DNA from 4 places in the Synechococcus sp. A15-62 genome. Region 3 is predicted to be linked to each of the others. Evidence: predicted binding sites of a transcription regulator. Region 3 holds the regulator's gene; each other region holds the start of a gene.
The links. The regulator NtcA, encoded in region 3, controls nitrogen genes in cyanobacteria. The targets are predictions, from matches to a motif close to GTANCNNNNGNTAC.
Positions count from the first base shown of each region.

Region 1: the regulator NtcA is predicted to act here: its motif matches at 2,968-2,981, upstream of glnA (type I glutamate--ammonia ligase).
Region 2: the regulator NtcA is predicted to act here: its motif matches at 3,356-3,369, upstream of SynA1562_RS10235 (DUF4278 domain-containing protein).
Region 4: the regulator NtcA is predicted to act here: its motif matches at 2,251-2,264, upstream of SynA1562_RS12615 (circularly permuted type 2 ATP-grasp protein).

Region 1 is NZ_CP047950.1:1,026,119-1,031,874, reverse strand. It holds gene SynA1562_RS05825 (aminotransferase class V-fold PLP-dependent enzyme) at 1-507, opposite strand, end outside; gene SynA1562_RS05820 (nucleoside deaminase) at 548-1,051, shown strand; gene SynA1562_RS05815 (alanine--glyoxylate aminotransferase family protein) at 1,023-2,219, opposite strand; gene SynA1562_RS05810 (allophycocyanin subunit beta) at 2,316-2,840, opposite strand; gene glnA (type I glutamate--ammonia ligase) at 3,047-4,468, shown strand; gene SynA1562_RS05800 (class I SAM-dependent methyltransferase) at 4,583-5,656, shown strand; gene SynA1562_RS05795 (copper-binding protein) at 5,731-5,756, shown strand, end outside.
Region 2 is NZ_CP047950.1:1,786,124-1,791,879, forward strand. It holds gene SynA1562_RS10215 (GIY-YIG nuclease family protein) at 1-553, shown strand, start outside; gene SynA1562_RS10220 (leucyl aminopeptidase) at 609-2,078, shown strand; gene SynA1562_RS10225 (hypothetical protein) at 2,075-2,311, shown strand; gene SynA1562_RS13095 (hypothetical protein) at 2,312-2,494, opposite strand; gene SynA1562_RS10230 (hypothetical protein) at 2,859-3,011, opposite strand; gene SynA1562_RS10235 (DUF4278 domain-containing protein) at 3,108-3,275, opposite strand; gene SynA1562_RS10240 (DUF3104 domain-containing protein) at 3,433-3,723, opposite strand; gene SynA1562_RS10245 (hypothetical protein) at 3,956-4,102, shown strand; gene SynA1562_RS10250 (hypothetical protein) at 4,457-4,612, shown strand; gene msrA (peptide-methionine (S)-S-oxide reductase MsrA) at 4,631-5,254, opposite strand; gene lpxB (lipid-A-disaccharide synthase) at 5,251-5,756, opposite strand, start outside.
Region 3 is NZ_CP047950.1:279,401-285,156, forward strand. It holds gene pth (aminoacyl-tRNA hydrolase) at 1-142, shown strand, start outside; gene SynA1562_RS01365 (DUF3146 family protein) at 142-399, shown strand; gene SynA1562_RS01370 (resolvase) at 377-823, opposite strand; gene SynA1562_RS01375 (DUF3084 domain-containing protein) at 820-1,971, opposite strand; gene ntcA (global nitrogen regulator NtcA) at 1,999-2,715, opposite strand; gene rph (ribonuclease PH) at 2,774-3,517, opposite strand; gene SynA1562_RS01390 (cob(I)yrinic acid a,c-diamide adenosyltransferase) at 3,663-4,262, shown strand; gene dcd (dCTP deaminase) at 4,262-4,855, shown strand; gene thyX (FAD-dependent thymidylate synthase) at 4,870-5,592, opposite strand; gene SynA1562_RS01405 (thioredoxin domain-containing protein) at 5,637-5,756, opposite strand, start outside.
Region 4 is NZ_CP047950.1:2,225,849-2,231,604, forward strand. It holds gene SynA1562_RS12600 (aspartate carbamoyltransferase) at 1-321, opposite strand, end outside; gene SynA1562_RS12605 (hypothetical protein) at 483-632, opposite strand; gene SynA1562_RS12610 (sodium:solute symporter family protein) at 629-2,059, opposite strand; gene SynA1562_RS12615 (circularly permuted type 2 ATP-grasp protein) at 2,377-3,852, shown strand; gene SynA1562_RS12620 (alpha-E domain-containing protein) at 3,846-4,841, shown strand; gene SynA1562_RS12625 (transglutaminase family protein) at 4,814-5,713, shown strand; gene SynA1562_RS12630 (redox protein) at 5,701-5,756, opposite strand, start outside.

The DNA of each region.
Region 1 (5,756 bases), 750 kb from region 3:
CGCCGCCCGTGCCGCCACCAAGGCCATGAGATTGCTCAGGGTCCCGCCGCTGGCCAGCACCCCTCCGGAACCGGAGGGCAAGCCAATCCTGTGGCAGAACCAACGGCAGAGGTCATGTTCCAGGCCGGTCAGACCAGGCGAAAGCTCCTCGGCAAGAAGGTTGTTGTTGAGACCTGCACAGACCAATTCCGCCGCGATGGACGCTGTAAGCGGGGGCGGATCAAGATGGGCCAGAGCACCGGGATGGGACGGCTGATACGCCCCGTCCATCACCTGCTGAAGGTCGCTAAGCAGCGATTCAACGCTGGCCCCCTGAGCCCCCGGGGCCACGTCAGGCAAGGGGCGCATGACGGGGACCGGGCTTGATCGATCAGCGGAGCCGATCCAACGGCAGAGCAGATCTGAACTGCGATGCAGGAAGTCCATCAGCACCGGGTCTGTAGCCGAGGGGATGGCGAACGGAGCAAGCCGATCCGGTGGGTGCTGAGACTCGGAACAGGCTTGCAACGGAGACCCGTGAACTGCAGTGATCTTCGCGTCTCGTGGGATGGTGCTCAAAGGACAACGTTGGACAGCGGTGGATCAGCGGGTTGAGATCACGCGCTGGATGGACGTCCTGCTCCAGCGTGCGGAGGAGGCTGGATTGGAAGGAGAGGTGCCGGTGGCCGCTGTGATCCTGGATGGACAGGGGCGAGCCATCGGCCATGGACGCAACCGTCGCCAGAACAACAGGGATCCCCTCGGGCATGCCGAACTGGTGGCCTTGCAACAGGCAGCGATCGTTCAGAACGACTGGAGATTCAACAACTGCACCCTGATCGTCACCCTCGAACCCTGCCCCATGTGTGCGGGTGCCTTGGTGCAGGCCCGTATGGGAACAGTGGTGTTTGCGGCGTCAGATCCCAAGCGCGGTGGTCTGGGGGGGAGCCTTGATCTCTCCACCCATGCCAGTGCCCATCACCACATGAAGGTGATTCAGGGCGTGCGCGGGCCGGAGGCGAGGGAGCAGCTGGAGCGCTGGTTCAGGCAGCGGCGGCGACGGAACCGCTGAAGCGAGGCAGCTCTGTCTCAAACAGGTTGAGCAGACGGTTCACGTTTTCAGGGCTGGAGTTGTATCCCATCAGGCCAATCCGCCAGATTTTGCCGGCCAGGGTGCCGAGTCCACCACCTACTTCAATGCCGTGGTTGTTGAGCAGGTGCTGGCTGAAGGCCTTGCCATCCACACCGTCAGGAATGCGAACCGTGGTGAGGGTGGGGAGTCGGCGCTCGGCCGGCACGTGCATCGAAAGGCCCAGACTTTCTAGCCCGTTCCAGAGCATCTCAGCATTGCTGCGATGGCGTGCCCAGGCCTGGTCGAGACCTTCTTCAGCCAACAGCCGCAGGGCCTCACGCATGCCGAAGTTCATGTTAACCGGCGCGGTGTGGTGGTAGACGCGGTCACTGCCCCAGTACTGGTTCAGCAAGGAGACGTCCAGATACCAGTTGGGAACCTTGCCCTGACGCGCTGTCATCTTGGCTTCGGCACGGGGACCCATGGTGAAGGGTCCGAGACCTGGAGGGCAGCTCAGGCCCTTCTGGCTGCAGCTGTAGGCGAGATCGACTTTCCACTCATCGATGTAGAGCGGCACACCCCCCAGAGAGGTGACGGTGTCGAGCAGCAGAAGGCAATCATGCTTCCGGCAGAGGTCGCCGATGCCCTCCACGGGTTGACAGACACCCGTTGAGGTTTCGGCATGAACCATCGCCAGGATGGCCGGTTTGTGCTCAATCAGGGCAGCTTCCAGCTCATCGAGAGAAAACCACTCACCCCAGGGCTTCTCAATGGTTTTCACCTCAGCGCGGTAGCGGCCGGCCATGTCAGCCAGACGCAGACCGAAGTACCCCTTCACCGCCACCAGAACGGTGTCTCCAGGCTCGACGGTGTTGGCGATGGTTGCCTCCATGGCAGCACTGCCGGTGCCGCTCATAGGAAGTGTGAGGCGGTTGTCGGTCTGCCAGGCGTAACGCAGCAGTTCCTGCACCTCACCCATCAGATCCACATAGAGAGGATCAAGGTGACCAATCGGAGTTCTCGACAGAGCCTTCAGAACCGTTGGATGGGCGTTGGAGGGGCCTGGTCCAAGCAGGAGGCGGTCGGGTGTGCCGATCGGTGCAAAGGCTTTGCGGTGACGATCGTCAACGGGAAGGAGTGAGTTCGTCGTCGCCAAAGCCCTGATCATTGGTTCGAAGTGTTGAGCCTACGCAGTCACGCCCCATTGGAGGGGTGGGAATGGGTCGATTGCAATCTGTTCAAATCCTGCGCTCAACCTTCAGGCTCAGCGCTGACGCACGTTGGTTTCGCCGAGCCCCTTGGCCAGGTGGTCAAACGGCTGAAGAACGGTGGCGAGCTGATCGGACGCAGCGCCGTTGGCCATAAGCATCTCGGCAACAACTTCTCCGAGCAGAACGATGCTGCGGACCGTTGGGCCGGTGGGAACCCCGAGGCTCTTGTAGGTGTCGTCGAGCCCGTTCAGCACACGCTCATTGAGGATCGTGGAGTCACCGGCCACCAGGGCGTAGCTGGCGTAACGCAGGAAATAGTCCATATCCCGCAGGCAGGCGGCGAGCCGGCGGGTTGTGTAGGCGTTGCCACCGGGCAGCAGCAGGTCGGGTTCATCCCGGAACAGGCGCTGGCTGGCCTCACGCACAATCTCGGCGGAGGAACCGTTGATCAGCTCAACGGCCTGAATCCGCAGCGTGGATTCATCCAGATACGCATTGATGCTGTCGATCGCCGGACGATCGAAATAACGACCCAGTTGGTCGTAGCGACCGATCAGACCGCTGATTGCATCGCGCATGTCCCTGAATCTCCAGAGGATCCCCAGCGGAAGCTAACACCGTTGAGGCGGGCAGATCCTTTGGCATGCCTGCATTTCAGCCAAGTTGACAGAAACGGTTACGCAGCCACCCTCTGGCGCCTGAAACGTACCTCTTGATACAAAATGGTGTCTTGTGGCTATATACGGTCACATCACTGCACAATTCAGTCGAGCAGTCCTTTCTTATGTCGAAATCCCCCCAGGACGTCCTGCGCCAAATCAAGGACGAAGGCATCGAACTGATCGACCTCAAATTCACCGATCTGCACGGCAAGTGGCAGCACCTGACGGTCTGCACCGATCTTCTGGAGGAAGAATCCTTCACTGAGGGCCTTGCTTTTGACGGCTCATCCATCCGCGGCTGGAAGGGCATCCAGGCCTCCGACATGGCCATGGTGCCGGACGCAAATACGGCCTGGGTGGATCCCTTCTACCGGCACAAAACCCTGAGCATGATCTGCTCGATTCAGGAGCCACGCACTGGCCAGCCCTACGAGCGCTGCCCCCGTGCCCTGGCCCAGCGGGCTCTGAATCACCTGGCCAGCACCGGTCTGGCCGACATGGCCTTCTTTGGCCCTGAGCCCGAGTTCTTCCTCTTCGACGACGTCCGCTACAACTCGGCTGAAGGTGGCTCCTTCTACAGCGTTGACACCATCGAAGCAGCCTGGAACACCGGACGGATCGAGGAAGGCGGCAACCTCGCTTACAAGATTCAAGAGAAGGAGGGCTACTTCCCCGTAGCTCCCAACGACACCGCTCAGGACATCCGCTCCGAGATGCTCCTACTGATGGGTCAGCTGGGCATCCCCACGGAGAAGCACCACCACGAGGTGGCCGGCGCGGGCCAGCACGAACTCGGCATGAAATTTGCTGAGCTGATCCAGGCCGCCGACAACGTGATGACGTACAAGTACGTCGTGCGCAACGTGGCCAAGAAATACGGCAAGACAGCCACCTTCATGCCCAAGCCGGTCTTCAACGACAACGGCACCGGTATGCACGTGCACCAGAGCCTCTGGAAGGGCGGACAGCCCCTGTTCTTCGGCGAAGGCACCTACGCGAACCTTTCGCAGACGGCCCGCTGGTACATCGGCGGCATTCTCAAGCACGCCCCCGCCTTCCTGGCCTTCACCAACCCCACCACAAACAGCTACAAGCGTCTGGTGCCCGGCTTCGAAGCCCCGGTGAACCTCGTCTACTCCGAGGGCAACCGCTCGGCCGCCGTGCGGATCCCGCTCACTGGCCCGAGCCCGAAGGCCAAGCGCCTCGAGTTCCGTTCCGGCGACGCCCTCGCCAACCCCTATCTGGCCTTCAGCGCCATGATGATGGCCGGTCTGGACGGAATCAAGAACCAGATCGATCCAGGCGATGGCGAAGACCGCGACCTGTTTGAACTTCCGGCTGAAGAGCTCTCGAAGATCGCAACGGTTCCTGCATCACTCAACGGTGCCCTGGAAGCGCTGAATGCTGATCGCGGCTTCCTCACCGCTGGCGGCGTGTTCAGCGACGACTTCATCGACAACTGGATCGACCTGAAGTACGAGGAGGTGCAGCAGCTGCGCCAGCGGCCGCACCCCCACGAATTCACCATGTACTACGACGCCTGATCAGCGCCCGTACATCCCAAGACCCGCCTCTTTGGAGGCGGGTTTTTTTGTGGACTGCTGGCCACGCGATTGCGCGCCTCATTCGTTGGAATGGTGCTGTTGTCTGAATCTGCGATGGCGTCATCGCCCCTGAGCAAGCTTGCGTACCAAACGCTTCAGCAAGGCAAAAGCATCGCGGGCCTGGCCCACAAGGAGCTGAGCACCAAGCTGATGGAGCTGTTGGCGCCGGATGCGGTGCCGAAAACAGAGCCCGTGTCCGCCGAAGTTCTTGGAGAGCTCCGGCTCGACATGAACAAGCTGCAAGAACAGGACTGGCAAGACGCCGAACAGGGGATCTACCCCGAGCAGTTGTTGTTCGATGCACCTTGGCTCGACTGGGTCAGCCGCTACCCCCAGGTCTGGATGGACCTGCCCTCCACCTGGGATCGTCGTCGCGAACGAAATGTGCGGGATCTGCCCAAGCAGACCGACAAAGCGCTCTACCCCGAGTACTACCTCCAGAATTTTCACCATCAAACCGACGGCTACCTGAGTGACCACTCGGCTGGTCTTTACGACCTGCAGGTGGAGATCCTCTTCAATGGCACCGCCGATGCCATGCGACGCAGGGTTTTGGCTCCGCTGAAACGCGGCTTGAAGCACTTCGCAGACCGTGCTCCGGGTTCCCTCAAAATTCTCGATGTGGCCACCGGCACCGGTCGGACCCTGCAGCAGATCCGCGCTGCTGTGCCACATGCGCAGCTGATCGGAACCGATCTCTCCGAGTCGTACCTGCGTCAAGCCAATCGCTGGCTGAATGACGGCGATGCATCGCTGGTTCAGCTAATCCGTGCCAATGGCGAATCCCTGCCCTTGGCCGATGGATCGGTTCAAGCTGTCACCAGTGTGTTCCTGCTGCATGAACTGCCGGCGGAGGCCCGCCAGAACGTGCTGAACGAGGCCTGGCGCGTGCTCGAACCCGGCGGTGTTTTCGTGCTTGCCGACTCTGTGCAAATGGCTGATTCAGCCAAATTCGCCTCCGTGATGGAGAACTTCCGGCGGGTCTTCCATGAGCCCTATTACCGCGACTACATCGGCGACGACATCGACGCCCGCCTCGCAGCTTCAGGGTTCGAAGGCATCACCGCGGAAACCCATTTCATGACGCGGGTTTGGTCGGCACGCAAACCGATCGCGGAGGCCAGCTGAGAGGATTCCCTGACAACGTCCCTTGCGTGAACGGCTGCGAGCCATAGGGTATGCAGGATCTCGAAGGGAACTTCATGACCAATCCCTTCCGGCTGCGTTG
Region 2 (5,756 bases), 790 kb from region 3:
CACCGGCGCGCTGGCCTTCAGCAACGGGCCCGACCTGCCCCTGCAACGGGAGCAGCTGCTCGCCTGGCAAGAGCGGCTGCATGCCCATCAGGCGCCGCTGTTCCGTGGAGAAAGCGCCGGCGCAGCCCAGGGGGATCTATTCGGTGCCAGCCCCGATGACGCTGCCACGGCCATCAATCCACTGGCCCTGACCCCCCTGGCGATGAGTTTCTGGCGCTGGCCGGAGCCGTCGCACCGCGGAGCAGCGATCTACCTGGTGATGGACAGGCCAGCCCAGCTGGAGCAGCCGCTTCTGCTGTATGTGGGCGAAACCCTGGCCGCCGAGCGCCGCTGGAAAGGCGATCACGACTGCAAGGCCTACCTCGCCGCCTACGGCGAAGCCCTGCAGCGCTGTGAGCTCAGCGCCCAGCTGAGCATCCGCTTCAGCTGTGATGTGCCCAAGGCCACCCGCGCCCGGCGGGCCCTGGAACAACAGCTGATCCAACGCTGGTGGCCTCCGTTCAACAAGGAAACCCGCCAGCGCTGGGCCACCCCCTTCACAGCCGAGCTCTAAGACCGAACCCATCGCACGGGATCGCTACGCTCATCCTTTGTTGACGCGTCCACCCATGCGCTTCTCCCTGTCCTCCGCCGGTTTGCAGGAGTGGAACGGCGATGTGCTGGCGGTGGGACTGCCCCAGGGCGATGTCGACGCCACGGCAACGTCCCTGGAACAACGCTTTGCCGGCATCACCGATGCCCTCAAGCAGCAGGAGTTCAAAGGCAAGCCCGGGGACCAACTGGTGATCACGCCCCTCGGTGGGGGACCGCAACGGCTGGTGGTGCTGGGTCTGGGCGAGAGCGACGCCATCGATACCGACCGCCTGCGCGGTGCCGCCGCCCGGGCCGCCAAAGCCGCCATCGGTTGTGAAGGCAGCCTGGGCCTGCAACTGCCCTGGGCGGGAAGCGATGCCCAAGAAGCTGCCCGGATCTGCGCTGAAGCGGTGCGGCTCTGCCTCTACAAAGACCAGCGCTTCCGCAAGGAGCCGGACCCGCGCCGGATCCCTGAGGCTCTGGAGCTGATCGACCTCAACCCCGCCGCCGAAAGCGGCTTTGAGGCGGTGAATGCCACCTGCGCCGGTGTGGAACTGGCCCGGGAGCTGGTGGCGGCCCCCCCGAACGTGGTCACCCCGGCCGCCCTCGCCGACACGGCTGCTGGCATCGCCAAGGACCACGGCCTTGAGCTCAAGGTGCTCGAGCGCAGCGACTGCGAAGCCAAGGGCATGGGTGCCTTCCTGGCCGTGAGCCAGGGCTCCGATCTGCCGCCCAAGTTCATCCACCTGATCTATCGCCCCGAGGGCGAGGTGAAACGCCGCGTTGCCCTGGTGGGCAAAGGCCTCACCTTCGATTCCGGCGGTTACAACCTCAAGGTGGGTGCAGCCCAGATCGACATGATGAAGTTCGACATGGGCGGCAGTGCCGCTGTGCTTGGTGCCATGCGCAGCATCGCCGAACTCAAGCCAGCCGGCGTTGAGGTGCACATGGTGGTGGCCTCCTGCGAAAACATGGTGAATGGCTCCGCCGTCCACCCCGGCGACATCGTTAAGGCCGCCAACGGCATGACGATCGAGATCAACAACACCGACGCCGAAGGCCGGCTGACCCTCGCCGATGCCCTGCTCTACGCCTGTGAGCAGAAGCCCGATGCCGTGGTTGATCTGGCCACCCTCACCGGAGCCTGCGTCATTGCTCTGGGGGATGAGATGGCCGGACTGTGGTCCAACCACGACGATCTGGCAGAGGCCCTCGATGCTGCCGCTCAGACCGGCGGGGAAGGGCTCTGGCGCATGCCACTGCGGCAGTCCTACAAGGATGGATTGAAGTCGTTGCTGGCCGACATGAAGAACACCGGCCCGCGACCCGGCGGTTCGATCACAGCGGCCCTGTTCCTCAAGGAGTTCGTGGCAAAAGACACCGCCTGGGCCCACATCGACATCGCCGGGCCGGTCTGGAGCGACAAGGGCAAAGGCGTCAATCCCGCTGGTGCCACCGGCTACGGCGTGCGCACCCTGGTGAACTGGGTGCTGGCCCAGTCATGAGCCGCTCCCCGGTGCGCTGGTACATCAAGGCCCAGTTGGGGGTGCTACTGCTCCCGGTTGGCCTCTGCCTGTTCGGCGAGGCGGTGAGCCGGAAGGTGGTTCAGATGCTGGGCAAGGACGCAGGCCCCTGGTTCTGGTACGGAACCCTCAGCCTGATCTGCATCAATGCCGGCATTGGCCTGATGATCGACAGCGGACTGACCCGAGGATTCCCGGGACGACGTCAGAGCTGATCAGGAGGCAACCGGCTGCAGTTCGAGCGAACGATCCGGGGTTTCAAGTGCATGGATCTGCCACCGTGCTCGCTCAGAGCAGGTTTCCAACACACGATCAAGATCGTCTGACGCGTGCTTCGGTGACGCGTAGGGACCGATATGACGGGTGCCAAGACCATCCTTAATGGTCAGCAGATACATACAACCCTCCTCTCACCAGCAGATCGTAAGCGTGGCTCGAAGCTTGGTCGATGGCCGGAAACCCGTCTGTTCACTGAGAACTTGCTGAATCATTCAGGTTGTCGCGCTTAATCTTTTCAACAGGTTGAGTGTTGGTTTCTTAAGGAATTCGACCAGATTTGATCAAGTAACGGCCCACTCAAATCCCATAGAGCGATCTGAAAGCTCTCGCTTTTTTCTTGGGTCCCTCACAGCAGGGATGTTTTGTCGCGATGGCGACGACCAGCCTCAGGAGCCCAGGCCATCCTTCGGATGCTTCTTTCGGTGAAGGGGCAATGCGTCGATCGCGGGGGTGCCTAGGGGAACACCCCCTTTTTTTTGGCAATCAGCCCACCAGGACAAGGCCGACGTTGAGAATTGCCAGCCCCACCAAGAACACCGCCGCCAACAACGCCGCTTCGGGGAAGAATTTGGCAATCACAAATCCCACCCCGAGAAACACCGAGGAAATCACGATGGCGGTGAGGTCCGTTCCCATCGAAGGGCGCTGACAGGCTGCTTCCCACGATGACGAGATCCCGCGCGAATCGTGATCGCCGAACCCGTTCACCCCATAACAAACCCTTGCCGGGACCTACTTGGTATAGGTGACGCCTCGGTAGGTGAGGGTGCGCTGGCCTTCGCGCAGGAGCTCCTGGCGGCAGGTGTTGTCGTGCTCGCGCCGGTAGGTCAACTCAACGCAGACCTTGGGTGCTGATGGTGCTGCTTCGTAGGTGTGACCTCGATAAAGAAGTGCCGTCATTGGATGTTCCTCGAGAAAACCCAAGTCCCCGTTCCGTGACTTGGAGCGTCTGCGCCCCCGCAAGCAGGGGTGAACGTTTTGTAGCGGTTGCTACAAACACATTTATAGACCAGCCGCCAGCCCCGCGTTGCTCGAGCGGATACACGCCAGCCCTCGATCAGCGCTCCTCGCAGACGGGCGCACTGGCAGGCCATCCATCCATCGACCAGATCACGTCAGAGACCGCATCGGCGTTGATCCACTTGATGACGCCGGTGTCCACGTCAGCCACCTGAAACAAGGACGGGAGCCTGGGATGGCGAGCACTCCCCTCACAGAAGATCACTTGCCCCATCCACCAATCCCCCTGATCAAGGTGATCTCCACCCACAATCACGAAGTGCCCTGGGCGGACATGAAGGAACGGAGCTTCCGCCTTCACCGCGAGATCGCCGTGATCAACCGACATGCACACCTCTCGAGCTGGTACACCTGTACTCATAGCCACGGTGACACTTGTTTGGCAACCAGAAGATGGGAGCTGGCGCCGGGGTTCAGGTGTGTTGCCAGACTCTGACGTAAGCACTTTTGCTCCCTGGACGTGGATCGATGGGTGTCTAGGTTTCGACAGTCCTCAGTTCTGTAGGCCCCCTTTCGATCGCACATGGTCCTGACCCTGATGCTGTCGAGAACGCCAATCGATGACTGACCGCACCCTCAGCATTTCCAACGCACTGCGCGAAGCGCAGCTGCAGCGCCTGGAAGCCTCCCTGGCCGCCAAGGCGGCATCCAAGCCTCAGGCCACAACACAGCCAGCTAAAGACAAGGACCCAGAAGCACGCGACTGATCGCAACAGTCCTCACGCATTCCTTGATCAGATCGGCATATTGATGGACATCCGGCGCCTGCCGATGTTCTCAAGTGCTGTGCTGTGGAGTCACTGCTCTCGATCCTGTTGGGTGTCACCCTCGCCTGGGCGATCACACGGGTGATCATCTGGCTGAGCGATCGGGCTCGCTTACGGGGGCGGTCTGCGGAAGATTAAGGCTGCCATCCTTGAGCGATGGACCGATCCCCTGCAGAACAGGAACTCAATCGCATTGAGCGTGAACTGGATATGAACTAACCGCCCGGAGGGAAACCACCCGTAAAGCGAGGTGGTAGTCAGAGTGGAAAGTCAGGCAACCGATCCCTGGATGCCGTGCTGGTCACAGCGCTGCTGCTGGTCGCTGTTGCCGCATCACTGGTGTTCGCAGGCCAACTGAGCAAGGATCAACGCATGCAACTGACGGCTGGTTCCGTCGGTGGAGCTGTTGGCCTGTTGCTGGGCTATGGCGTCGGCAGGCTGAGGCCTTAAGACCACTGGAACTGAGCGCTAGCTCCCCCAGCTGTTACCGGAGCGAGCGTTGTCGCCCCAGACGCTGTCGAGCCTGCGGTCACGACCACAGCTGAACCGGTAGAAGTTGTATTTGACAGCGTTGTTCTCGGCATAGTTCTGGTGGTAGCCCTCGGCCGGCCAGAAGCGAGCTGCCTGCCTGAGCTCCACCTTCAAGGCAGACCGTGGTTGTCCGAGCTCGCTGGCCGCCGCCTGCGCACTGGCCTCGGCAGCCTCAGCCTGATCGACATCGGCCGTGAAGATCACCGGCCGGTAGGAATCGCCGCGGTCGCAGAACTGTCCACCCCCATCGAGGGGATCCACATTGCGCCAGTAGCTGCGCAGCAGCTCCGCATAACTGATCTGATCTGGATCAAAACGCACCTGCACAGCTTCCTGATGCCCAGTGGTCTCACTGCTCACCTGCCGGTACGTGGGACGCTCCACCTGGCCGCCGCTGTAGCCGCTGACGGCATCACGCACCCCCGGCAGATCCTCAAGGTCGTGCTCCAGGCACCAGAAACAGCCCCCGGCAAACACAGCCGTCTGCAACTCAGCCATGGCGCGCTGGGGCCAGCTGAACAACATCAGGCAGGTGAACAGCAGCAGCAGAGTTCGTTTCAATCGATCACCTGATCAAAGATGGCCTTGGCCGCCCGCTCAGTGACCCCAGGAGCCCCCAGGGTTGCCCGCAGTCGGTCATACCCCTCCAGCATGGCGTGGCGCTCAGGGGTGGCGGTCAACAAAGGGAGCGCCCTCTCCACCAGGGCCTCAGCCGTGAGTTCATCCTGCAGCAGCTCCGGCACCAACCGCTGCTTGAGCAACAGATTCACAGGCGAGATGTGGTCCACCTGGAAGCGCAGGACGTGGCGGGCAACCCAGGCGGTCAGTCGGCTGACGCGGTAACCCACCACCTGGGGAACCCCCTGCAGAGCCAGTTCCAGATTCACCGTGCCGGATTTGCCCAAGGCAAGATCCGCCGCTGCACAAAGGGTGGTCTTCAGCCCATCCGCTTCAGCGGCGGGAATCACCCGCCCGTTATGGACTCCGGCCTCCTGCAGCGCCGCAGCCAGGGGCGCTTCGAACGCTGCAAGCCCAGCGGGCAGAAGCACCTGAAGATCAGGGT
Region 3 (5,756 bases):
GTTCAGCAAGGTGGAGCAACCCTGCGTCAGTGCAGTTCTTGATGCTGTTCTGGACGGGATTCAACGTCTTCAGCGCCAGAGCTTTGAGCGCGCTGGAACCTGGATCAACGGTTTTCGCTACGACTTGGAGCCGGTCGACTGATGCCGGCTCTCCCGGCGACAACGGCCCATTTGCGGGTGCTTCGCCAGTGTTTTCAAGCCAAATGCGTGGAGGGTGAAGTCTCTGCCGGAGGTTTTGAGTGGCAGTTTTCCTGGGCCTTTGATCGCGGCGAACTGGTGGTGGAGCCGTCCCTGGGACGTGCCTTGATCGAGGATGCTCTGCGGCGGTTTCTGGTGCGTTCCGATTACAGGCTGGAACCGGGGGGTGACTACACCTTCATGGTTCGGGCCAGGTTCTGAGCGAGAACGTGGGGGCCGGCTCCGGCCATCTCAGGCGGCACTGCAGGTGCTCCTCAAGCATCACCAAAGCTGCAACAGCATCCAGATCCACCGGTGGAATGCGCAGCCCTGCCGGCAGCATCCTTCGCCAACCCCGCGCTGGCCACAGCGTCCAGTAACGCTGTCTTGCCCTCAGGGTTGTTCCCTGCTCCGGAACCACGGTGAGATTGCCCAGCCGTTCCAGTCGCTTGATCCAGGCTCGGCTTCCCGTGCCATCGCCGATCAGGATGCGGTCGAGAGCTCCGTCTTGATTCCACTGCTCCAGCCAGGGTTCCACGGCCTCCGGGGCCAGCACATGCCCTTCGCGCACAAGGCCGAGCTGAAGATCGGCCAGCACTAGACCACATTTGCAGCGGCCTGGATCGAGAACGGCCACCCGTTTCATGGGGAGGCCTGAATGGTGACGACGACAGGATCGGCGCTGTCGCTGACCCCTGCGGAAATCACCTCCAGGACAACGCTTTGGCTGGGGCCTTCCATCAGGGTCTGGGTCAGTTGGGAGAGGGCTGATCCATCGAACTGAAGCCCCTCGGTCAGGGATCCACGCCGCTGCACCTCGGCATAGGCCGAGGCCAGGAGAAGGTTCATTCGTGTACGAATGCCCTCTGGCGTGCGGTCATTCGGTTGAAGCGTGGTTGTGGCCAGCACATCTCCACGTTGGGCCACCGGCCGGTTGGGACGCACCTCGGGGAAGGCGTACACCGCCGTTTCACCCCGTAGCACATTGGTGGCGGAGCGCAGCGAGATCACCCAGGTTTCCGGTTTGCGGATGATGTTTTGCAGGCGTTCTACGTCGCTGCGAGGAACGCGGATCAACTGGCGTTCGGGCGCTTCGCCAGGCCTCACTTTCCCGTAGGCGTTGAGATTGGCCTCCTGCAACAGCCTGTCGACGGCTTGTTTGGCCTGGTCCGGAGCCTCGAGTCGAACCGTTGCTCTCGCCAAGGTCTGGCCGCTGCTGATCACCACCGATCCACGCCTCAGGGCGACCAGATTGCGTTCCAGTTGTTTGAGTTCCTGCTCCCCGGCACGGATACGGCTGCGAACGCTGTTGAGTTCGGCTTCCGTGCGTTGAATGTCCGCATCGCGGGAGGCGATGTCCTGGCTGAGGCGCTCACGTTCAGCTACAAGTTGGGCCCGCTCGTTCTGAAGAGGAGCCAGTTCAAGGCGCAGGGTGTTGGCCCGCTGCTGCGCTTGCTTTAGCTCAATGGCGATCCGCCTGGTTTCCGTTTGGGTCTTGTCCCGTTCGCGCTCGGCTGCCTTGAGCTGTCGCCGGCTGTCCTGGAGCTTCTCCTGCAGGGCATCCAGCTCAAACAGGCCCACCCGCAGCTGTCGGCTCACTAGCAGCATCAGGCCAAGTGAAAGCGCACTGATCAGGCTGCCGGTCAGAACCGTGATCAGAACGGCGGTGCGCCTTGGGCGCATCTTGAACAAACTCAGTCGCGCCTTGCCAACGCGGCTACCCAGACGATCACCCAGGGTCGACAGCACGCCCCCGAGCACCAGCAGAACCAGAATCAGTGCCCAGCCGCTCATGGCTGCACGTGTGGGGCGATGGCCGGACTAGCTGAAGCGTTTGGCCAGAGCGATCGGATCCAGAACGGTGATTTTCTTGCGGTCAATCTGAACCAGACCGGATTGACGCAAGTCTCCCAGCAGACGCGTGATTGTGACGCGTGTTGAGCCAATTGCTTCAGCGATGGCTTGATGGGACAGGCGCAGGTCGATGGTGATGCCCAGCTCATCCGCCACGCCGAAATCCCTGCACAGCACCAGCAGGAAGCTCACCAGCCGGGACGACATGTCCCGATGGGTGAGGGTTTCAATCATCGTTTCGGTCTGCAGAATCCGACTGGAGAGACCCTGCAGCAGGCGCAGTCCAACGCTGGTGTCGGCTTCGATGGCGGCCTTCACGGAGGTCGCCGGTGCCGTCACCATCTCGACCCTGGTGAAGGCCACAGCGTGGTAAAAGCGATCAGACCGTTGGCCGGTCAGCAGTGACAGCACACCGAAGAGGCTGTTTTCGCGGAGCAGGGCCACGGTGATTTCCTCCCCCGACTCGTAGACGCGGGACAGACGAACGGCCCCCCGGCGGATCAGATACACCCGTTCTGCGGGATCCCCAGGGAAGAAAATGGTCTTGTTGCGATCCACCAGTTCAGTGCTGGCGCCATCGAGATCTCGGATGATCTCCAGGAGAGAACGGTTGGCCGGTTCTGCGCTGGGAGATGGAGCCACCATCTGCGGGGCGTATCGGCTGAAACCTCGGCTACTGGTCATGACAACCCCCTGGTGAAGCGAAATTACGGACCCGGCGGTGGCCGCCATGTAGCGGTTATTACGTAACTCTGCTGTGCTCGGTGAAGGCTTGGCGTTGTTCCTGCATCAGGGATGACAATCCCGGCTCCGCCAAATCCAGCAGCTCATTGAGCTGGCTGCGGCTGAAGGGTGCTCCCTCCGCAGTTCCCTGGATTTCCAAAAGACGGCCATCGCCGGCCTGCACAACGTTCAAGTCCACCTCGGCTCGGCTGTCTTCGCTGTAGTCCAGATCCAGCAAGGCCTGGCCATCCACCAAGCCCACGGAGACGGCCGCCACCTGATCGACAAGCGGCGATTGCTCCAGCACTCCCTTTTCCACCAGCGATCGGCAGGCCTGGTCCAGGGCGAGCCAAGCCCCGGTGATCGAGGCCGTCCGGGTGCCGGCGTCCGCCTGGATCACGTCGCAGTCGATCAGCAAGGTGCGCTCCCCCAGGCGTTCCATGTCGATCACGGCGCGCAGGCTGCGCCCGATCAACCGCTGAATCTCCTGGGTGCGACCCGAGAGTTTCATCAGCTCCCGTGATTGCCGCTGTGGGGTGGACCCGGGCAGCAACCGGTATTCGGCGCTGAGCCATCCCAGCCCTTCTCCCTTCCGCCAGCGGGGAACCTTGTCCTCCAAGCAGACGCTGCAGAGCACAGCGGTTCGGCCCGTGTGAACCACCAGGGAGCTCAGGGCAAACCCCATGGGATTCCAAGTCACCGAGAACGGTCGCAACTGCTCTGGGCGACGGCCATCAGTGCGGTGTTCAGGGGATTGGCTCATCGGTGGTGTGCAGTTCGTCAAGCCTCGCAGGCGGTTGGTTCTTGCCCTGTCCAAACACCATGGGTGGTGTCAATCCCCTTGTGGAATGTGATCTCGCCGCTACATTCAAGGTCTCGCCGGGGGTACCCGGGCAGATGCTTCCGTGATGACCACAAGCCTCGCCAATCCCCAAGCGCTCCAGAACTCCCTGGATCAGGATCAGCAGGCTTTGCAGCGGGCGGGCCTCAGGCCCGTAGCACCTGTATCTGATCCGCCACCCCTGCATCTGGTGGCCCCCGAAGGACAGCTTCAAGTGCATACGGCGCCCTACCGAGGCAGTTTCGCCAGTGTTCTGAGTCAGGCCATGCGTGCTGCCGGCTTGGGCAGTCGTGTTCTGATCAGTCAGTTCCTCAAAGGGGGCGTTCAGCAGGGACCGGCCGGACGGGTGCAGCTCTGCGGAGGTCTTGTCTGGCTCCGTCCGGAAGTGCCCCTCTGCCTCTCCTCACCGGGGCATCCCGGTGGCGCCGAGGCGGTGGCTGCGGTTTGGTCCATCTGTCGCCAGCACCTGATTCAGGGAGATCTCGATCAGCTGGTTCTGGATGAAATCGGCCTCGCCGTGGCCTTCGGATACCTGGATGAGGCGGATGTGATTGCAGCCCTTGAGCAGCGGCCCGCTTCGATGGATGTGATCATCACTGGACCTGCAATCCCCGCCGGTGTGGTGGAGATGGCAGATCAAGTCACGGAGTTGCGCCGAGGTTTCTGATGCTCAAGTGCGATCGCTGGATCACTGAACAGGCCGGTCAGGGAATGATTGAGCCATTCCAGAGCGGTCTAGTCCGTCACCTGGATCCGGAGCAGAAGCTGAGACCGGTGTTGAGTTTCGGTTGCTCCTCCTATGGCTACGACCTGCGCTTGTCGCCCCAGGAATTCCTGATCTTCCGGCATGTTCCGGGCACGGTGATGAACCCCAAGCGGTTCAACCCAGCCAATCTCGAGCCCACCCCTCTTCATGAAGACGAAGACGGGCGCTATTTCATTCTCCCTGCGCATTCCTACGGCCTTGGTGTGGCGTTGGAGAAGCTGCGGGTTCCCCCCAACATCACCGTGATCTGTTTGGGCAAGAGCACCTATGCCCGCCTTGGAATCATCGTCAACACCACTCCGGCAGAAGCCAGCTGGGAGGGTCATCTCACCCTTGAATTCAGCAACAGCTCTGGCGCTGACTGTCGGATCTATGCCGATGAAGGCATCTGTCAGCTGCTGTTTTTTGAAGGTGATCCCTGCTCGACCACCTACAGCGATCGACAAGGCAAATACCAGCACCAACCGGAACGGGTGACGCTGGCCAAGGTTTAGCCCCCCCCTCTTTCTTACGGGGCCAGTCGCGCCCGGTGAAGCCTGCTTTTTTCATACCAGGCTGCGAATTCTGGGGCCCAATTCACCATGTGGGGCCACATCAGATCGCAGAGCTGGCGGATCTCCAACTGGGCATCGAGCTTGGCCCTCAGATCCATGAAATGCAGGAATGCCCGCAGGCTGAAGCTCACCACAAAATGCTGGCGGTAGTCGAAGGGAAGGATGCCGCGGGCGTGTTCCTCGGCGAAACCGGCCTTGAGCAGATCCCTGTAGCGCTCGGCGGCACTTCGGCACAGATCGAGATCCTGTTGGCGTAGTGCTTCGTTGTAGGCGTATTTCTTTCCCTGCCGATCGCTGTACTCGCCGACGGGCCGTAGGTAAAACACTTCCTCCAGGTCCAAGGCGCCATCCGCTGCACGGCAGATGCGTTCACCGGTGTAGCGCATGGATTGCACATCGAAGCTCACCCCAACCCGGTGGGTGCGGGCCTGCTGCATCACCGAGTGCGGGAACCATCCCACGTTCAGCACGATCTGCGCATGCTCCATCGGGCCGTAGTGGCCGCGTTCTCCAGACAGCAGACGTTTCACACAGATCTCCCCTGCCCGTTGCTCATCGGGCCAGTTGGCACGATCTGCGGCCACGAATCCTTCGCTGTAGTCCTGATGCATGGCGGCATACACGCATTGCTGCGGGTTCGGCGTGGCTGCGATCAGATCGACCCGAAAGCGGTCCATGGGAGCGTCAGAGTGACGAGTTGTGGTGATCATGGCGAGGCGTGTCAACCATGGCTGCGGGGCCCGGCGTTGGCTGGGCTTGAGGCACCTGCCAACGCATTGTTCGCGGAGAAGGGCGTCTCCAGCCGGCTGATGTTGCCGACGCCAGGCAAAGCAGGCAACGG
Region 4 (5,756 bases), 350 kb from region 3:
AGACAGCCGCGTGCGCGTGCTCGGTTCGTAAAACGCGTTGATCAGAATCTTGCCGGTGAGCGGCGTGTTGTGACGGCAATAGCGATCTGGATTGCTCTCAAATTTCGCCGCCAGCCGAAACACCTGCAACAAAACCTCGGGGCGAAACGGTTGGATCGACACCACGTGCTGATCCACCAAATCCTTCAAAGGCTCAACGTCTTCAGCGATGGCAGCCAGCAGCTCCTGGGGTTGGTTCTGCCCGTAGACATCGGGCCCCATCGGCTCAAACCGAATCTGAACCGAAGACGCGTCCACAACTGCTGTTTTGGCCTGTGCCATAGCGGAATCGGATCAACACTCTGTTTGCCAAACCGAGTGCTAAAGCCAGGAACTACATCTTTCACCGGTAACAACAACCACACTGCTGCGTCCACGAAGAAGCAGCTTCTTAAGCAAAGATCCGGAAAGGATTGTGCTGGGGTGGACGGCTAAAGGAGACATCACCAAACCCGGCCATTGCGCCATTCCACCCACCAGATCAGCAGCAACACGAGCACCGACAGCACCAGGGCGAACTGACTGGCCACCAGCAAAAACTGAAAGCCAGACAGACCAACAAGGCCGGCCATCAAAGGAAGCGTTTGGATCATCCCTCCTCCTGCAACAAGGTGAAGTCGAAGCGTTCCGGCCAGAACCGACTGCCCATCAGCATCACAATCGCCGACACGGCCGCCGAAAACACAGCAGCGCAGTAAGGCGCGATCAGCACATAGGCGAGCAGGCCCACAACGCTGCCGGCGAGCATGGCCGCAATGGCAGCCTTACGGTTGGCTGTACGCCAGTACAAACCGCAGGCCACAGGCCAGACCGTGGATGCCACCAGGGCACCGGTGAAAAACAGCACCGACGCAAGCGAATCCAGCCGTGGCCAGGACAGCGCCAGGGTGACGACGGCCAGTCCCACCACCATCAGCCGCGCCGCCTGCTTGAGCTGCAGGTCGCTGGCCTGAGGCCGCAACAGGCGGAAGTACACATCCTCCGCCAACAGATCGGCGGTGGATGCAAGCAGCGAATCGAGGGTGGAGGTGAGTGAGGCAAACACCACCACAAACACCAGGGCCGCGCCGCCGGCCCCGAGCAGATCGGCTGCCATCACGGGAAACACCATGTTCACCTGCTCGAGGGGCAACTCACGGGCCAGGGCCACCAGGCCAATGGAGCCCGTCACCATCGGCACGCTCATCCAGGCGATGCCCCCCAAGACAAAAGAGGTCATCACGACCGAGCGCCGACTGGCGAAAACACGGGACCACCAGATGTTGTTGTGAAAGACCTCGCCCATCGAAAAGAGGGCGGAATTCCAGGCGATCAACAAGCCCGCCGGCAGCAGCAGATCAAGCCGATCGGGATGCCGGGCCACCAAAGAGGCATGCACCTCAGGCATCGGGAATTGACGGAAGGCGAGCACCGCCACCACCGCCAGCAGCACCATGATCAACAGCGACTGGATGAAATCGGTGCCGATCACGGCCCGCATCCCGCCGAACAGGGTGTAGACGGTGGCGACACCGATCACCAACACCATTCCCACGTGGTAATCAAAGCCTGAAAGCGCCTGCAGCAGCAGGCCAGCACCCATCGCCTGGGTCATCAGAAAGCCCAGGGTGTAGATCGCGGTGATCACCATGAACACCCACCAGGCCAGACGCCCGTAGCGCAGGCGAATGAAGTCCCCGCTGGTGCGCCCGTTGGGCATCAACTGCTTGATCCGCGAGGCCAGGGGGGCGAACAGAATCAGGCCAAGCCCGGCCAGGGCATAGCTGAACATGCCCCAGAGGCCGGTTTTGTAGCCGAATTCAGGGGCGAGCAGGGTGGTGTTGCCGGTGACCCAGGAGGCCATCAACGTGGCCGTGCTCAGGGCAAGCCCGATGTTGCGCCCCGCCAGCATGTAGTCATCAGCATTGCCTTGACCGCGCCGGCCCCAGGCAATACCCAGCGCCACCCAGAGAACAGAGAACAGCACCACCAACGCCCAGGCGATCCCTGGCTGAAGGAAGGGAACCGAGTCAGCGGACATCCGTCGACCCCCTGCGGTTCCAATACAGGTGTCCGCGCAGAATCATCACCACCGTCGCCGCAGTCACAACGGCACCAAGGGCAAAGATCAGACGCGCCCAGAGCAATTCATCCAAGGCGAAGAGCGTTTGAACTCCAGAAACAGATAAGCAAAGGAGGCACCCTGCCCTTGGCCCCATGGCCTCGATTCAGGTGCCTACGGATACCCAAACAACAGGTGACCAGCGTCCTCTTGCCTGAAATTGCGGAATGTGTAGCAACCACCACCCGAAGTGGAGTGGGGCGACGCCTTGGATAGGTCTGGCTTGTGCGATCAGGATGTTCACCGACTACAAACCGACGGTCGGCTTCGACGAATATTTCTGCGGTGAAACGGCCACACCACGCGCCGATCTGGCCCCACTACTCGCATCACTGGGGCAGATGGGATTGCCCGAGCTCAACCGCAGCCATGCCTCAGCCAGCCAGCTGCTGCGTCGCCTCGGCGCCACCTTCCGCCTCAACGATTCCGGGCTCAAAGGCAGCGAACGAATTCTCCCCTTCGATCCCTTGCCTCGGCTGATCGGCCGCAGCGACTGGATCACCCTGGAGAAGGGACTGCTGCAACGCCTGGAAGCCATCGACTGCTTCCTCGCTGACATCTATGGCCCCCAGCAGATCCTCAACGACGGTGTGATCCCACGGGAAGACGTGGAAAGTTCCTCCGGTTGGCGACCTCAGATGCAGGGCATCAGCCTGCCCCTCAACCGCTGGTGCCACATCTCCGGGCTCGACCTGATCCGCGACGGCAAGGGCACCTGGCGGGTGCTGGAAGACAACCTGCGCTGTCCTTCAGGGGTGGCCTACTTCCTCGAGAACCGTCGGGTGATGAAACGGTTGTTCTCTGGCCTGTTCGAAGGACGTGCCGTTCAACCGATCGACGACTATCCCTCCCATCTGCTGCGCACCCTTCAAGACCTGGCGCCCTGGAGTGACACCCCCCGCGTGGCGATCCTGACGCCCGGGGTGTTCAACAGCGCCTATTTCGAACACAGCTATCTGGCCCAAGAAATGGGCATTCACCTGGTTGAGGGGCGCGATCTGGTGTGCGAAGGCGGACGGGTGTGGATGCGCAGCACCAATGGCCTGGAACCCGTGGATGTGATCTACCGCCGCATCGACGATGATTTTCTTGATCCCACCGTGTTCCGTAAGGACTCGATGCTGGGGGTGCCGGGCCTGATCGAGGTGCTAAGGCAAGGACGGGTCGCCATCGCCAACGCCCCTGGCACCGGCATCGCCGACGACAAGCTGATCTATGCCCACGTGCCGGCGATGATCCGCTACTACCTCGATGAGGAGCCGATCATCGAGAACGTTCCCACCTACCTCTGTGCCCGGCCAGACGATCAGCGCTACGTGCTCGAACACCTCGAGCAACTGGTGGTGAAGTCGGTGGCGGAAGCCGGCGGCTACGGAATGCTGATCGGCCCCCAGGCCAGCCGATCGGAGCTGGCGGACTTCGACACGAAGATCCGTGCGAATCCCCGCAACTTCATCGCGCAGCCCACGCTGCAACTCTCCACAGTGCCGTCCCTCAGTGACGGAGAGCTCTACCCCTGCCACGTGGATCTGCGCCCCTATGTGCTGCGCGGCGCAAGCAGCTGGGTGAGTCCAGGGGGGCTGACGCGCGTGGCCCTCAAGCGTGGCTCGCTGGTGGTGAATTCGTCCCAGGGCGGCGGCTGCAAGGACACCTGGATCGTCGACGATCAAACGATGGCAGCACCGCAAGCCCAGGAGGCTGTGCCGTGCTGAGCCGCGTTGCCGATTCGCTCTACTGGATCAACCGCTATCTGGAACGCGCCGAAAACATCTCGCGCTTTCTGGAAGTGAGTGAAGCGATGGCATTGGACTGTCCTCCGGGCAGCGCCGAACCGTGGCTGCCGCTGGTGGAGGTGACGGGGGATCGCCACCGCTTCGATACGGCCTACCCCGGTGCCACGCCCAAACAGGTGGTGCGCTTCCTGCTGCTGGACCGCAGCAATCCCAACAGCATCGTGAGTTGCATTGCGATGGCGCGGGAAAACGCACGGCAGATCAGGGATGTGATCACCACGGAGATGTGGGAGCAGATCAATGATCTGCACTGGAGCCTGCAGGACGACGAAGACATCTGGCGGGAACCGGTGCAGGAGCAACTGCGGATCATCCGCCGCGGCTGCCAGCTCGTGTACGGGATCACCGACACCACTTTGAGCCGTGATCTGAGTTGGCTGTTTAGTCAGCTGGGACGTCTAATCGAACGGGCCGATAAAACCTCCCGCATCCTCGACGTCAAATATTTCCTGCTCCTGCCCTCCCCTGAGGAGGTGGGCGGCGTGCTGGATGAACTGCAATGGATCACCCTGCTGCGCACAGCGGGGGCTTATCAGATGTACCGGCAGAGCATGCAGCACGCGATCAGCCCTGCCTCCGTGGCCCGCTTTTTGCTGCTGGACCCCATCTTTCCTCGCTCGGTGCGGTACTGCCTGCAGGGCATCAGCGACACGTTGCAACAGATTCAGCAGCAGCCAAACCAAGACACCCCGGATGACCTCGACTGTTTGCGCGGACAACTCCTGGCCCGCTGGAGCTATGTGCGGATCGACAACCTGATCGAAGCCGGTCTGCATGAAGCCATTGACCAGCTTCAGCAGGACCTCAACCAACTCCACAACCTGATCCAGACCCGCTACTTCACTAGCGCCGACCTCCGTTCCATCCCCACCGATCCTGCATGCGTGCTCTCATCGTTCACCGCCTGACGTATCGGTATGAGGCCCCCGTTTTCCTCGGGGAACATCGCCTGTGTCTGAGGCCTCGGGGGCAGGGGTTTCAGACCCTGCTGGAGCATCAGCTCAGCGTGCTGCCAGAACCAGAGCAACGTCGGGAACTGGTGGCCGCCAGCGGCGACGAAATCCAACGGCTGCGTTTTCTTGGCAGCACCGATGAATTGGTCTTTGAGGCCCGCAGCCTGGTGGAGACCCGGCCAGCACCCCTGCTGGAAAGCTGCTTCAACGGACTAGAACCACCCCTTCCGTACCCGCAAGGCCAGCTCAACAGCGACCTGCAGGGTGCCCTCGAGGGCTGGTTGCCCAACGGTCAGCACGAACCCGCAGCCATCGAGCTCACCCAGGAAGCCCTGATGGGCAGCAACCAGCAGACCCTGGCTTTTCTGAAGCAACTGATTGAACTGATTCAAGAGCGGGTGAAATACACCCAACGCCATTTGGGGCCCGCCTGGCCGGCGGGTCGCACCCTGCGCGAGCGGATCGGCTCCTGCCGTGATCTGGCCATGCTGATGGTGGCCTGCTGCCGCGTGGTGGGTCTCCCCGCCCGATTTGTGAGCGGCTATCAACTGCAGCAACCTCCCCCGAAGGAGTACGACCTGCATGCCTGGGCAGAGGTTTACCTGCCGGGAGCGGGCTGGCGCGGCTTTGACCCCAGTGCCGGGATGGAAGTCAACGAACGCTATGTGGTGCTGGCCACCTCCTCCAAGCCGGAACTCACCGCAGCCGTGAGCGGCAGCTTCAGCGGCCCCCCGGGAACAAACAGTGAATTGACCTGGCAGATTCAGATCACCGAAGAAGCCTCCGCAACGGAAACCTCCTCACGCAACCTGGTTCAGGCCGCCTGAAGCAACGGTTCCAGCCCGTGCAACTGGGGCTTCGGCGCCGAGC